DNA from 3 places in the Aliiglaciecola sp. genome. Region 2 is predicted to be linked to each of the others. Evidence: predicted binding sites of a transcription regulator. Region 2 holds the regulator's gene; each other region holds the start of a gene.
The links. Region 2 encodes sigma-54, which starts transcription at its own class of promoters, with help from an activator protein. Its sites were predicted from a motif close to GTTGGCACGNNNNTNGNNT; they were not measured.

Region 1 (4,026 bases), on a different contig from region 2:
ATCATTTTGTAACATTAACGCGACAATTCCACTTACCACACCTGACGCTTGCGAAGTACCAGACATGATAAATCGATCATTTCCAACCATATATTGTGGAAACTTGTTAGGCATATACATGTCTTCATTCGCTAAGCTGAATATATGACCGCCAGGAGCAACTAAATCTGGCTTAACAAAAGCTTCATGAGTCGGGCCTTGTGAAGAGAATGAAAGCAACTCATCATCGTTAGGGTTATCTTGAGTGTAATTATCCGTTATCGCACCAACACTAATTACATAAGGAACATTAGCAGGCACACCAATAGTCATCGCCGCAGGTCCAGTATTACCAGCTGAGGTAACAACAACAATGTCTTTTTCCCATAATTTCATGATGGCTTGGTTAATTGGGTCTGCCCAGTAATTCGAGCGAGGTGGCGCACCAAAAGACAAGTTTACAACACGAATATTTAATTCTTCATGGTGGTCGGAAACATATTGAATAGCACGAAGTGCATCCAAATAAGTACTGTGACCATCTTCGTAAAAGGCTTTAATTACCACTAAATTAGCATCAGGAGCTACACCTTGGTAATAGCTGCGCATTTGTCCGTCAACCACTGCACGGTCACTGTTAGCAATAATGCCTGAGATATGAGTACCATGACTATTTTCGTCAGTCATATCTTGTGCTTGTATTTCTTGGTTTTCAATTGCGTCAAATGCAGCTGTAATTCGAGGATTATTGTTAGTGTCATTTTTTAACGCTTTATGACCTGCCCAAGCTCCACTATCAATAACGGCTACCGTGATATCTTTACCGGTAATACCATTATCATGTAGCTCATCCGCACCTATAGTATTGACGTAATAACTATTACTATCCCCTTCATTGGCTTGGGTATCATAACCTTTAACCAACTCTCGACTGCAATTTTGAGTAAAGGAAACATTCATCGAGAAGTCATTTTGCTGATAGTTTTCAGCGCCACTTCGGGAAAAAGTTAATTCAACTTTAGCATCATCATAGGCATTCATTTTTGCATAACGACTCAACCAAGAAGAATCCAGTGTCAATTCACCTCTTTGTGAACCAAACAAACTCCAAAATACAGTGGAACCATTAAATTTAACCGACGTTACATTGCCTAAACTCGACGGCCAGGTAAACTTCATTTCATCTACATTGGTTTTCATGTCACGGGCGTTGTAAAGATTCCAACTAACCTTTCTTCTTTCTAAGTCAACAACATGACTTCCGTAAACCTGACAATTATCAAGAGCACCTGCAGTGAACAGTGGTTGGTTTTCAGTAATCGTTATCAAAGCGGGAAAGCTTTTGAGTAATTCCAATTGCAGATCTGAAACCCGCACGCCGATTCCACCGACTAAAGGCAACTCGTGAGTAACTAACCCACCCACTAAGTTAACTAAGTCGTTAATTACTGCAATATCTCCACCTTGAATTAAAATTTCATTATCCATTGATAAGATACTGTCAACGACAGGTAATTCAGGCAATCCCAAAGATGTTGTCAGATTTGAAACGTTCGTTAAATCAGCCACGCTATTAAGATCTAACCCTAAAAGGCTACTACTAGCCGCACTCGCATTCATTGCTGAGCAGCTTAACAAACCACTGACTAAAACTGCGAAAGTACTTCTTTTGTTTAGTTTCATGTTATTTATCTCTTTTTTATGTCCTTGCATCAAATTTTGTAGAACATCGGATGCAGACTCCCTCATCTAACCCCTTCATAGCAATCCTCATGCCAACACACAAAACACCGAATCCATTAGCCTTTAGTCTAATGTGAAAAAAATGAATGCAATCAAAAGGAAAATAACGAGTGTAAAAAACGAAGTCACAAATCAATATTTTCATTCATATTTTTCAATTTAATTTTATTTGAATTTATCGTTCAGGTTTAACCAACAAAGATGAGTTCCAATATTAGCTAGTTGAGATGGGCCTTGGGCGGCTTGAGGCTAGTGTTAAGTTATTAACTGCTATTCAAAAAGCCTAGATTTGTGTCAGTTACTATTTGTTATCTATTGATTATTATTGGATAAAATCATTTACTTAACTAATCCCATTACATAGAGATTCGGACTAAAGATACCTATGCTAAAACGTTGCTGCTTTTTCATTATCGCCCTGCTTACTTGTAATGATGGGTTCGCAGGCTCTGACCCTTTGACGTTGAAGTGTCAAAACCATCCTCAGAAAAAGACAGAAATTTGTGTAATGTCGACCCATTCTGAACACTTTCCTGTGAATGATCTTGTTTTGTATAAACGCGATAAAGACCGCTTTCCTGTGTTTTTAGAAGTAATAAAAGGAGATGTTGCTGTCAGTTGGTTTTGGGGGTTTTCACAACACGGGAAGTATTCTGTGATGGGTTTTGCAGAAGAAGGACACCCTTATTTTCTGGTTTACGAGACCAGCGCTTTTTTGCAAAGTGAACAACGGCCAAAGGCAATAGCTGTTTTATCCGACTACTATTTAACCGATTTATTAATTTTGGAAGATGACGGTACAGCACATTTTGCAAAAGCGGATGGGGTAAATGATGACGAAGATCTGACTGATTGTTTTGACGCGGATATTGATAGTTACTTACACAACGACAATTGTACTGTGAGGATGAATATCTTCGATAAAAGCCATACGCAGTAAATTAAACAGATATGTAAACATCTATATAGGCAAAAATAGGCTTGTCACTTGATTAACAGTATATGCAATTTAATTAGCGCCAAATAAATTAAATGGTTCTAGCACATAGTATTTTATATGTTTAAACCCAAAGGTTTAACGTTTAATATTTAAAGAATTATTCAATTTCGCTTCAGCAGCGAAAACTACTCCATGGAGTTCATCATGCTAAACTTAAAAGACCCGACCCTACTAAAAACCTCTTCATATGTTAATGGTCGTTGGTTAGCAATCGACAAACAGCTTTCTGTTCTGAACCCGGCCAACGGGCAGGTGTTAGTCTCTATCGGCGATGCGGATGTCGCAGACGCCGAACAAGCCGTTGAAGCGGCACATGCTGCTTTATCACAATGGTCAGCTCAAAGCGCCCAGCAAAGAGCGAATTTATTGCGTAATCTTTTTCAGTTAATGATGCAACACCAAGACGATTTAGCCCAGATTCTAACCTTAGAGCAAGGAAAAAGTTTTGCAGAAGCTAAGGGCGAAATTGCCTATGGAGCATCTTTTATTGAATGGTTTGCAGAAGAAGGCAAACGTATCTACGGTGATGTGATCCCGCCTCCAAGTAACGATAAGCAGATCATTGTACTTAAACAACCCATTGGAGTCGTTAGTGCTATTACCCCATGGAATTTCCCAAATGCGATGATTTCTCGTAAAGCGGCAGCGGCCTTAGCTGCGGGTTGTACTTTTGTAGTTAGACCGGCAACACAAACACCTTTATCAGCACTAGCAATGGCTGAGCTTGCTGAACGAGCAGGTATTCCCGCAGGTGTCTTCAATGTGGTGGTCGGTAAAGACTCGCAAGGTCTTGGTTCGGTTTTAACTCAACACCCTCATATTGCTAAATTTACTTTTACAGGCTCTACCGGCGTAGGTAAAAAGCTTATTGCCCAATGCGCAACTACCGTAAAACGAGTTTCAATGGAATTAGGTGGTAATGCACCTTTTATTGTTTTTGATGACGCTGACATTGATGAAGCAGTACAAGGTGCGCTGGCTTCCAAGTATCGAAATTCAGGCCAAACCTGTGTCTGCACAAATCGTATTTTGGTACAGCAAGGAGTCTATGAACAATTTTGTGAAAAGTTCATAGAAGAAACTGCAAAGTTAAAATTAGGTGCAGGAATGGATGCAGACTCGCAAATTGGTCCAATGATCAATGCTAAAGCCGCCGATGACGTAGATGACTTAGTTCAGCAATCCATTGATCAAGGCGCTGTGCTCAAAATAGGTGGAACTGTCACCTCACAAGGGCCAAATTATTACCTACCAACAGTATTAACCAATGTTAGCAATGATATGCCTATCGCGAGCAATGAAAT
Region 2 (4,026 bases):
ATGAATCGAATCACCCTAAGCATTGGCATTTTGTTTGTGCTAATCTTGATGATATATGTGCCAGGGTGGATAGGTTCGGATACGGAACAAACCAATGCTCCTAGTGAAGATTCTTGGCAGCCCAATTATCAAGCGAGCAATATGCGCAGTACTCTTTATAATGAAAATGGCGAAGTGAACCACGAAGTTTTCGCCCTTAAAATGGAACATTATCAAATTCTAGGTTTCACCTTGTTTAGCCACCCCAAATACACCATCTATGTATCCGATGAACAAAACCCTTGGCATGTTGAAGCTGAAGAGGGCACACTTTATGAGGACAATCGCATTCAATTAGAAACTGACGTAGAGATTACAAGCTTAGATGATTCGGGATTTGTGCAAACAATTAAAACACAATTTTTAGAAATTAATTTAGTAGACAAAACAATGATGTCTGATGAACCGGTTGAGATTAACGGAAAAGATTTTATTGTTAAAAGTAATGGCTTTGTAGCAAATTTAACTACGCAGGAATATGAACTTAAAAATCATGTGCAAACTCAATATGCGCCTCGTTAGCGCTTTAATCATCAGCTTAGTGTTCAGCGCCGCTGTTAGCGCCGGTGAAAACGACTTTAATTTACCTATCAAAGTTGACTCTAAGTCAAACTTCTTTGATGGCAAAACCAAAACCTCTATTTTTAGAAAAGACGTAAAAATTACCCAAGGCTCCCTTGAAATTTTAGCCGATGAAGTTGAAGTCATCGCCGGCTTGGGTGAAGGTAAAGAAGTATTTATTGCCCGAGGTAAACCGGCAAAGTATAGCCAAACCCTTGATGACGGAAGTAAGATCAGCGCTGCGGCTAATGAAATAAAATACGAAGTTTCCAATCGAACATTAACACTAAATGGCTCAGCTGAATTGAATCAGGATAGCAGCCTTGTTAAAGGTGAATCCATCCAATTCAATATGGAATTGGAACAATTAATAGCTGAAAGCAACAGTAATGCAGAGGGCGGAGTAACCGCTATTTTTCAACCTGAGAGTATCCGTAAACGTCAGGAAGAAGATGCAGACGAAAAATCGAATGATATAGAACATCAAGGCACTGACAAGCAGCAGGACGAGCAACCTTAATGGCAACGTTAAAAGCGACTAACCTAGCTAAATCATACAAATCTCGACAAGTAGTTCGAGATGTTAGTTTAGAAGTGTCTACAGGGCAGATTGTTGGTTTGTTGGGCCCCAATGGTGCAGGCAAAACAACGACTTTTTATATGATTGTAGGGCTTGTACCTTTAGATAAGGGCGATATTTATATTGATCAAACAGCATTAACTTTACAGCCTATGCACATTCGAGCTAGAAAAGGAATTGGGTATCTTCCTCAAGAATCGTCTATATTTCGTAAACTAACTGTTTACCAAAATATCATGGCAATTCTACAAACCCGAAAAGAATTGAGCTCAGATCAACGAGAAGAACAAGCAGATGCATTACTCGACGAGTTTAATATAAATCATATCCGTAATAGCCTAGGAATGAGTTTATCTGGCGGAGAACGCAGAAGAGTCGAAATAGCACGGGCCTTGGCCGCCGCACCCGAATTTATTTTATTAGATGAACCTTTTGCAGGTGTCGATCCAATTTCTGTAAATGATATAAAAAAAATAATTCAACACCTGCGCGATAGAGGTATTGGAGTATTAATAACTGACCATAATGTACGTGAAACCCTAGACGTGTGTGAAAAAGCGTATATTGTGAGTCATGGTGAATTGATAGCTTCTGGAACTGCAGAAGAAGTTTTAAATAATCAACAAGTCAGAGATGTATACCTTGGCGAGCAATTCAAGCTATAGTACAGGTATGTTGTTTTTAACCAAAGCTTTGTGGCTAAACAAGTAAGAATATAAAAACTAAATGAAACCCTCGTTACAATTAAAATTCAGCCAGCAACTAACAATGACGCCTCAATTGCAACAGGCTATCCGTCTATTGCAGTTGTCAACGCTGGATTTACAACAGGAAATACAAGAAGCTTTAGAATCCAACCCGCTTTTAGAAGTAGAGGATGGTTCGGACATCCCCACAGGAGATTCCGCATTAGCAGATAGTAATGATAAATTCACGGAAGAAACCGTATCCGCCAGTTCTGACTCAATGGATACAAACGAGGCATTAGAAAAAGCAGATATTCCGGACGAATTACCCATAGATAGCACTTGGGATGAATATATCAGTGCATCTTCAGCACCCGCATCAATTAGTGGTGGCAGCGGTGGTGATGATGATCAAATTTTCCAAGGTGAAACCAGCGAAAATATACAAGATCATTTGTTATGGCAAATGCGCTTAACCCCCTTTTCCGAAGTAGATACCGCTATTGCCATTGCCATCATCGACTCAATCGATGAATCTGGATATTTAACCATTAGTACTGAAGAAGTGCTCGCGAGTCTCGATCACGAAGAGGTTGAACTGGATGAAGTTGAGTGTGTTCTAAAACGCATTCAAATGTTCGATCCTATCGGTTCTGGCTCTCGAAATCCTCAAGAGTGTTTGATGGTACAAATGAATCAATTTGCCCCAGATACACCTTGGTTAAATGAAGCTAAATTATTAATTAGTGAATATGCAGACCTTTTAGGTAGCAAAGATTACCGCACGTTAATGCGCAAAACTCGTTTAAAAGAAGACGAATTACGCGAAGCAATGCGTTTGTTGCAAACATTAAACCCTCGCCCAGGCAGCGCCCTAATAATTGGTGAATCCGAATACGTGATTCCTGATGTTTCTGTAATGAAAAAGAATGGCCGCTGGCAAGTAGAGTTAAATCCCGACAGTTTGCCTAAGCTAAATGTTAATCAGCAATATGCAGCTATGAGCCGCAATGCTAAAAATACCAGCGACAGTCAGTTCATTCGTTCACATATGCAAGAAGCCAAGTGGTTTATTAAAAGCCTTGAAAGCCGAAACGATACATTGCTCAAAGTAGCCAATTGTATTGTTCAGCAACAAGTCGGATTTTTCGAGCATGGTCCGGAAATGATGAAACCAATGGTGTTAAATGATGTCGCAGAAATGGTGGATATGCATGAATCAACTATTTCCCGTGTTACTACACAAAAATATATGCATACACCAAGAGGAATTTACGAACTGAAGTACTTTTTCTCCAGCCATGTTGCCACAGACTCTGGCGGAGAGTGTTCTTCAACGGCAATTCGCGCACTAATTAAAAAACTTGTCGCTGCAGAGCTTCCAACTAAGCCACTTAGCGATAGTAAGATTGCTGATCTATTGGCTGACCAAGGTATACAGGTTGCCCGTAGAACAATAGCAAAATACCGGGAGTCTTTATCGATCCCACCGTCTAACCAACGCAAGAGCCTGCTGTAGGCTCGTTAACAGAAGGAATACGCTAATATGCAAATTAACCTTACTGGCCATCATGTAGAAATTACAGATTCATTGCGAGATTATGTAGACACTAAATTTACAAAGTTAGAAAGGCATTTTGATCACATCAACAATGTCCATGTCATTCTCAATGTCGAAAAGCTTAATCAAAAAGCTGAAGCGACAGTTCATCTTAGCGGAGGCGAAGTTTTTGCAACCTCAGAACATAACGATATGTACGCAGCCATTGACGGATTAATAGATAAGCTTGATCGACAGGTGATCAAGCACAAGGAAAAGATTAAACGTCATTAACATATATTAGATTATTTAATGGAAATTAAAGACATCCTTTCCTCTGACTGCACAAGTTGTGCAGTTCAGGGGACAAGCAAAAAACGAATTCTTGAAACTATCAGCCTAATAGCGGCAGAAAAGATTGACGGTATTGATCAAACTACCATTTTGAATAGTTTAGTCAGTCGCGAAAAAATGGGTAGTACAGGAATCGGCAATGGTATTGCGCTGCCCCACGGTAGATTAGCTGGGTTAAAAGACGTAGTCGCAATATTAATTACCAGTGATCCGTCCATCAATTTTGACGCAGTCGATAATTGTCCAGTAGATATATTTTTCGCTAT
Region 3 (4,026 bases), on a different contig from region 2:
CTGCTGACTCATTTCCTCGTCTTGTTCGCGTATTGCATCCATCAACTGACCTTCGATATTGGTATCAAGATAATTCATGATATCCGCCGCTGACTTCAAGCCGCCCATTTTCGCGGCTTGTGTGCCCGCTTGACCGGCAAATTGTTTCTCCATAATTTCATTTAGTTCTTGCAAGGCAGCTGGCTGCACTTCTTCAAGATTAGCCACACGCATCATCAAGTCTAAACGCACTTTTTCTGGGAATTGTGCCAGTATTTCTGCCGATTGCTCAGCATCTAAATAGGACATAACTATGGTCTGAATTTGCGGGTGTTCGTTTCGGATGATACTGGCAACTTGTTTAGAGTCCATCCACTTGAGAGAATCGAGACCTTTAGCTCCACTTCCCATTAGTATTTGGTCAATCAAGTTGGCCGCTTTATCTTCACCTAATGCAGCGGTTAAAGCGCGTTTCACGAAGTCTTGGCTTTGGAAACCAATGGTGCTGTAATTCTGTATTTCTTCGATAAAATGTTTATGCACAGCGGTAATTTTAGGCTGGGTCATATCATCGATTTGCGCCATGGCTTGCCCTAAACGTTGCACTTGTTTGGGCTCTAAATGCTTAAGAATTTGAGCAGCGTCCTCTTCTGATAAACTCAAAAGTAAAATTGCGGCTTTATCTACACCTTCTAATTTTCCAACGTCATATCCGCTGGATTCTGGTAATTCTTCTTCAGGCATGTCTATTCCTACTCATCTTGCATTAACCAGCCTTTGACTACCTGAGCTGATAATTCAGGTTCATTGGCGACTAGAGCGCGAACCGCTTTTAATACATCTTCATCTTTGTGTAAATCAGGTAACATCAAAGAACCATCAGCCGCAAAACCAACTTGTCCTTCATCAAACTCTTGAGACAACATACTAATAGTTTCATCTCCTAAGTCCAATGCGCTATCAACATCAAAGTCGTCGCTTTCAGTGGTATCTTGAGGATTAATTAGTCGACTCAACATAGGTTTAACTAAAGCAAATATTAGTACGATAATAATAAGGGCGCCAGCCGCTACTTTTACCGTTTGTGCAAACCATTCTTCTTTATAATAAGGGACTTCAACAGGTACAAAATCATTGTCACGACTAAATGGAATACTTACCACTTCTAAGGAATCTCCTCGGGTAACATCAAACCCTATTCCACCTTGCAGTAAACGACGAATATTAAGCAGCTCTTGTTGCTCCCTTGGTGAAGAAGACTGTGTGCCATCTTCCGCCACTTGGTTCACATAATCGACAGCAACAGACACACTCAATCGTTTAATAAAGCCCGTCTGCTGTTTAGTATGACTAATTGTAGTATCTAACTCGTAATTGCGGGTTTCTTCTTTTGAATTTCTACCGGGTAAGGTTGTTTGTGAGTTGCTACCGGTGGCATTTTCCGGAATGTTAGAGTCTAACGGGGGTTGATTGGTTAGGGCACCTGGAATACCAGCAATTGCGCCACCTACACTATTTTCCTCCACCAACATCTCACTGCGTATAGCCGGCAAATCTGGGTTGTAACGGCGCTGGGTTTGTTCAACAGCGGTAAAGTCCATTGTTACATCCGCTTGAGCGGTGTAATTACCGAGCCCTAAAACGGGTATCAAGATCGAATCAATCTTTTCTAAGTACGCATTTTCCCGTTGTTTTTCTAATTCATATTCTTTTCTAGAACGAGCTGAAGCTGCATCTTGAGAGCCTGAATTAAGTAAACGGCCATTACTATCTGTTACTGTAACTCGACTTGGTTCCATGCCTTGCACCGCTGAGCCGACGATATCGATAATGGCATCCACTTCTTCATTAGACAAACTAGAGCCACGCCCAGAGGTAACAACGACAGTGGCACTGGCTTTTTTCTCTCTTCGTGCAAAAACATTTTCGACCGGTAAAGCAAGGAGTACTTTAGCTCGTTTAACGCCATTTATTTCTTCAATGGTGCGCGCAATTTGCTGTTCCCTTGCGTGCTTTAAACGCTCTTTTTCAACTCGTTGTGAAACCCCAAACCCCATATCTTGCATGATGATTTCAGCACCGGTGTTTTCAGAGGAAGAAGAGAGACCTTGGCGAGTCATATTTAATTTGATCGCTTTGTAGTCGCTTTCCAATACTTTGACAACGTTACCTTCAAGTATGTAGTCGGGGTAATTCTGATCAAGGTAATCGAGGGTTTCAATAAGTTCTTGGGTTTCCATTTTCCCCAAAGGACGGTAAGTAGGTTCTTGTGCCCAAATCACGATAAAAATCGCAATAGCGATACAGATCACTAGCGCAATCACTATGGTCACTTGACGCATAATGTCTACATTGCCCAATGCGTCCATAAAACCAGATTTATGCTCTAATTCTGTGGAATCTGAATAATTGTCATTGTCACTAAGTGCAAGCTCAGTGCTAGTTGCCTCGGCCACGAGTTATCCTCTTGCTAAGTTAAACGGGCATGTTCATGATTTGTTTATAAGCTTCTAGCACTTTGTTGCGTACCTGCACGGTAGCTTCAAAAGCAATGCCTGACTTCTCTTTAGTCAACATCACATCTGCAAGGCTCATATTAGGATCACCCATCTCAAATGCGATCTGTTTGTTTTTTGCATCGAGCTGCATATCGTTCACAGTGTTTATCGCCTGACCTAACATTTCGGCAAAGTTGTGTGAAGAAGGATTGGTGCCAGGTAGCTGCGCAACGTCCATTTGTGCATTGGACGCCATTGCCTGCATTTCTTGATATAAAGATTGTGCTTTGATTTCCATGTGTCGCTCCGGTGGTCAAATCAATAGGCTTTGCGAATGTCAAAAAAAATGGCAAAGCATGAATTTTTTACAGCTATAGCTTGACTAAGCAAACTCAATGCCAACCTTTTATATCTATAAATATCAATAAGTTATGATGTTTGTCATTTTATTGACGGAGTGCAGTTTCCCCACGACTTAAGCTTGGCTAAGCTGAGTAGAGCTTTGAGATTTACCGGAGTAAGTTAACAGGAGGATTAGAAGAGGTATGAACTCATCAGAAAAACTAAAAAAATAGCCGTTGGTTAACGGCTATTTTTTGGGTATTAAATCACTAAGCAGGTAGTTCGATCCCCACTTCGCGCATACGAGCTAGTTTGTATCTCAAGGTACGAGGACTAATGCCCAATCGCTCTGCTACATCTTTACGTCGACCGTTGCACGACTGCAAAGTGTCTAGAATGATTTGATGTTCTTGATGACGTAATTCGCTGCCTAATTTACTATCATCCACCTCGGCTTGATTTCCTTGTTCAGCCACCATAGTTTGGCCAGTCTCAATTTCGATCATCAAATCATTGGCATCAATCGTTTCACCATCAGATAAAATTAACGCGCGTTGGATCACGTTTTCCAACTCTCGTACATTACCCGGCCAAACATGCTGCATTAACTTACTTCTAGCTGAAGCGGTTAAGCTCGGAGCAGGCTGATTACCGTTGTAATGTCTTTCTATCATGTGTTCTGCTAGGGGTACTATGTCCCCTGCTCGCTTATCCAATGGATGCCACATTAATGGGAAAACATTTAATCTGTAGTATAAATCCTCTCTGAATTTACCATCACTGACAACTTGTTTTAAATCACGGTTACTAGTGGCAATCACTCGCACATCTAATGCGATAGTTTTGCGGCCACCTAATCTTTCCACTTCTTTTTCTTGCAATACACGCAATAGTTTTGCCTGCAGTGCTAAATCCATTTCAGTAATTTCATCTAATAAAATACTGCCACCTTGGGCCAATTCAAACTTACCCGGAGAGGCTTGCAATGCACCGGTAAACGCGCCTTTTTCATAGCCGAACAAAGTTGCCTCTAACATATTCTCAGGAATAGCAGCACAATTAATGGCAACAAATGGCTGATCTTTGCGGCTAGACTGATCGTGAATATATCGCGCTAACACTTCCTTACCCGAACCACTAGGTCCTAAAACCATTACGGTTGCATCCGAGGTAGCAACTTTCTTAGCTAAATTAAGCAAGTTAATAC

Region 1: the regulator sigma-54 is predicted to act here: its motif matches at 1,741-1,759, upstream of ABJV04_RS11220 (S8 family peptidase).
Region 3: the regulator sigma-54 is predicted to act here: its motif matches at 2,862-2,880, upstream of fliE (flagellar hook-basal body complex protein FliE).

What each region holds. Positions count from the first base shown of each region.
Region 1 is NZ_JBDWYG010000038.1:454,853-458,878, reverse strand. It holds gene ABJV04_RS11220 (S8 family peptidase) at 1-1,662, opposite strand, end outside; gene ABJV04_RS11215 (hypothetical protein) at 2,108-2,662, shown strand; gene ABJV04_RS11210 (NAD-dependent succinate-semialdehyde dehydrogenase) at 2,867-4,026, shown strand, end outside.
Region 2 is NZ_JBDWYG010000037.1:52,184-56,209, forward strand. It holds gene kdsC (3-deoxy-manno-octulosonate-8-phosphatase KdsC) at 1-4, shown strand, start outside; gene lptC (LPS export ABC transporter periplasmic protein LptC) at 1-561, shown strand; gene lptA (lipopolysaccharide transport periplasmic protein LptA) at 548-1,120, shown strand; gene lptB (LPS export ABC transporter ATP-binding protein) at 1,120-1,845, shown strand; gene ABJV04_RS08855 (RNA polymerase factor sigma-54) at 1,907-3,385, shown strand; gene hpf (ribosome hibernation promoting factor) at 3,413-3,700, shown strand; gene ABJV04_RS08865 (PTS sugar transporter subunit IIA) at 3,719-4,026, shown strand, end outside.
Region 3 is NZ_JBDWYG010000062.1:8,860-12,885, reverse strand. It holds gene fliG (flagellar motor switch protein FliG) at 1-723, opposite strand, end outside; gene fliF (flagellar basal-body MS-ring/collar protein FliF) at 732-2,435, opposite strand; gene fliE (flagellar hook-basal body complex protein FliE) at 2,455-2,775, opposite strand; gene ABJV04_RS16920 (sigma-54 dependent transcriptional regulator) at 3,089-4,026, opposite strand, start outside.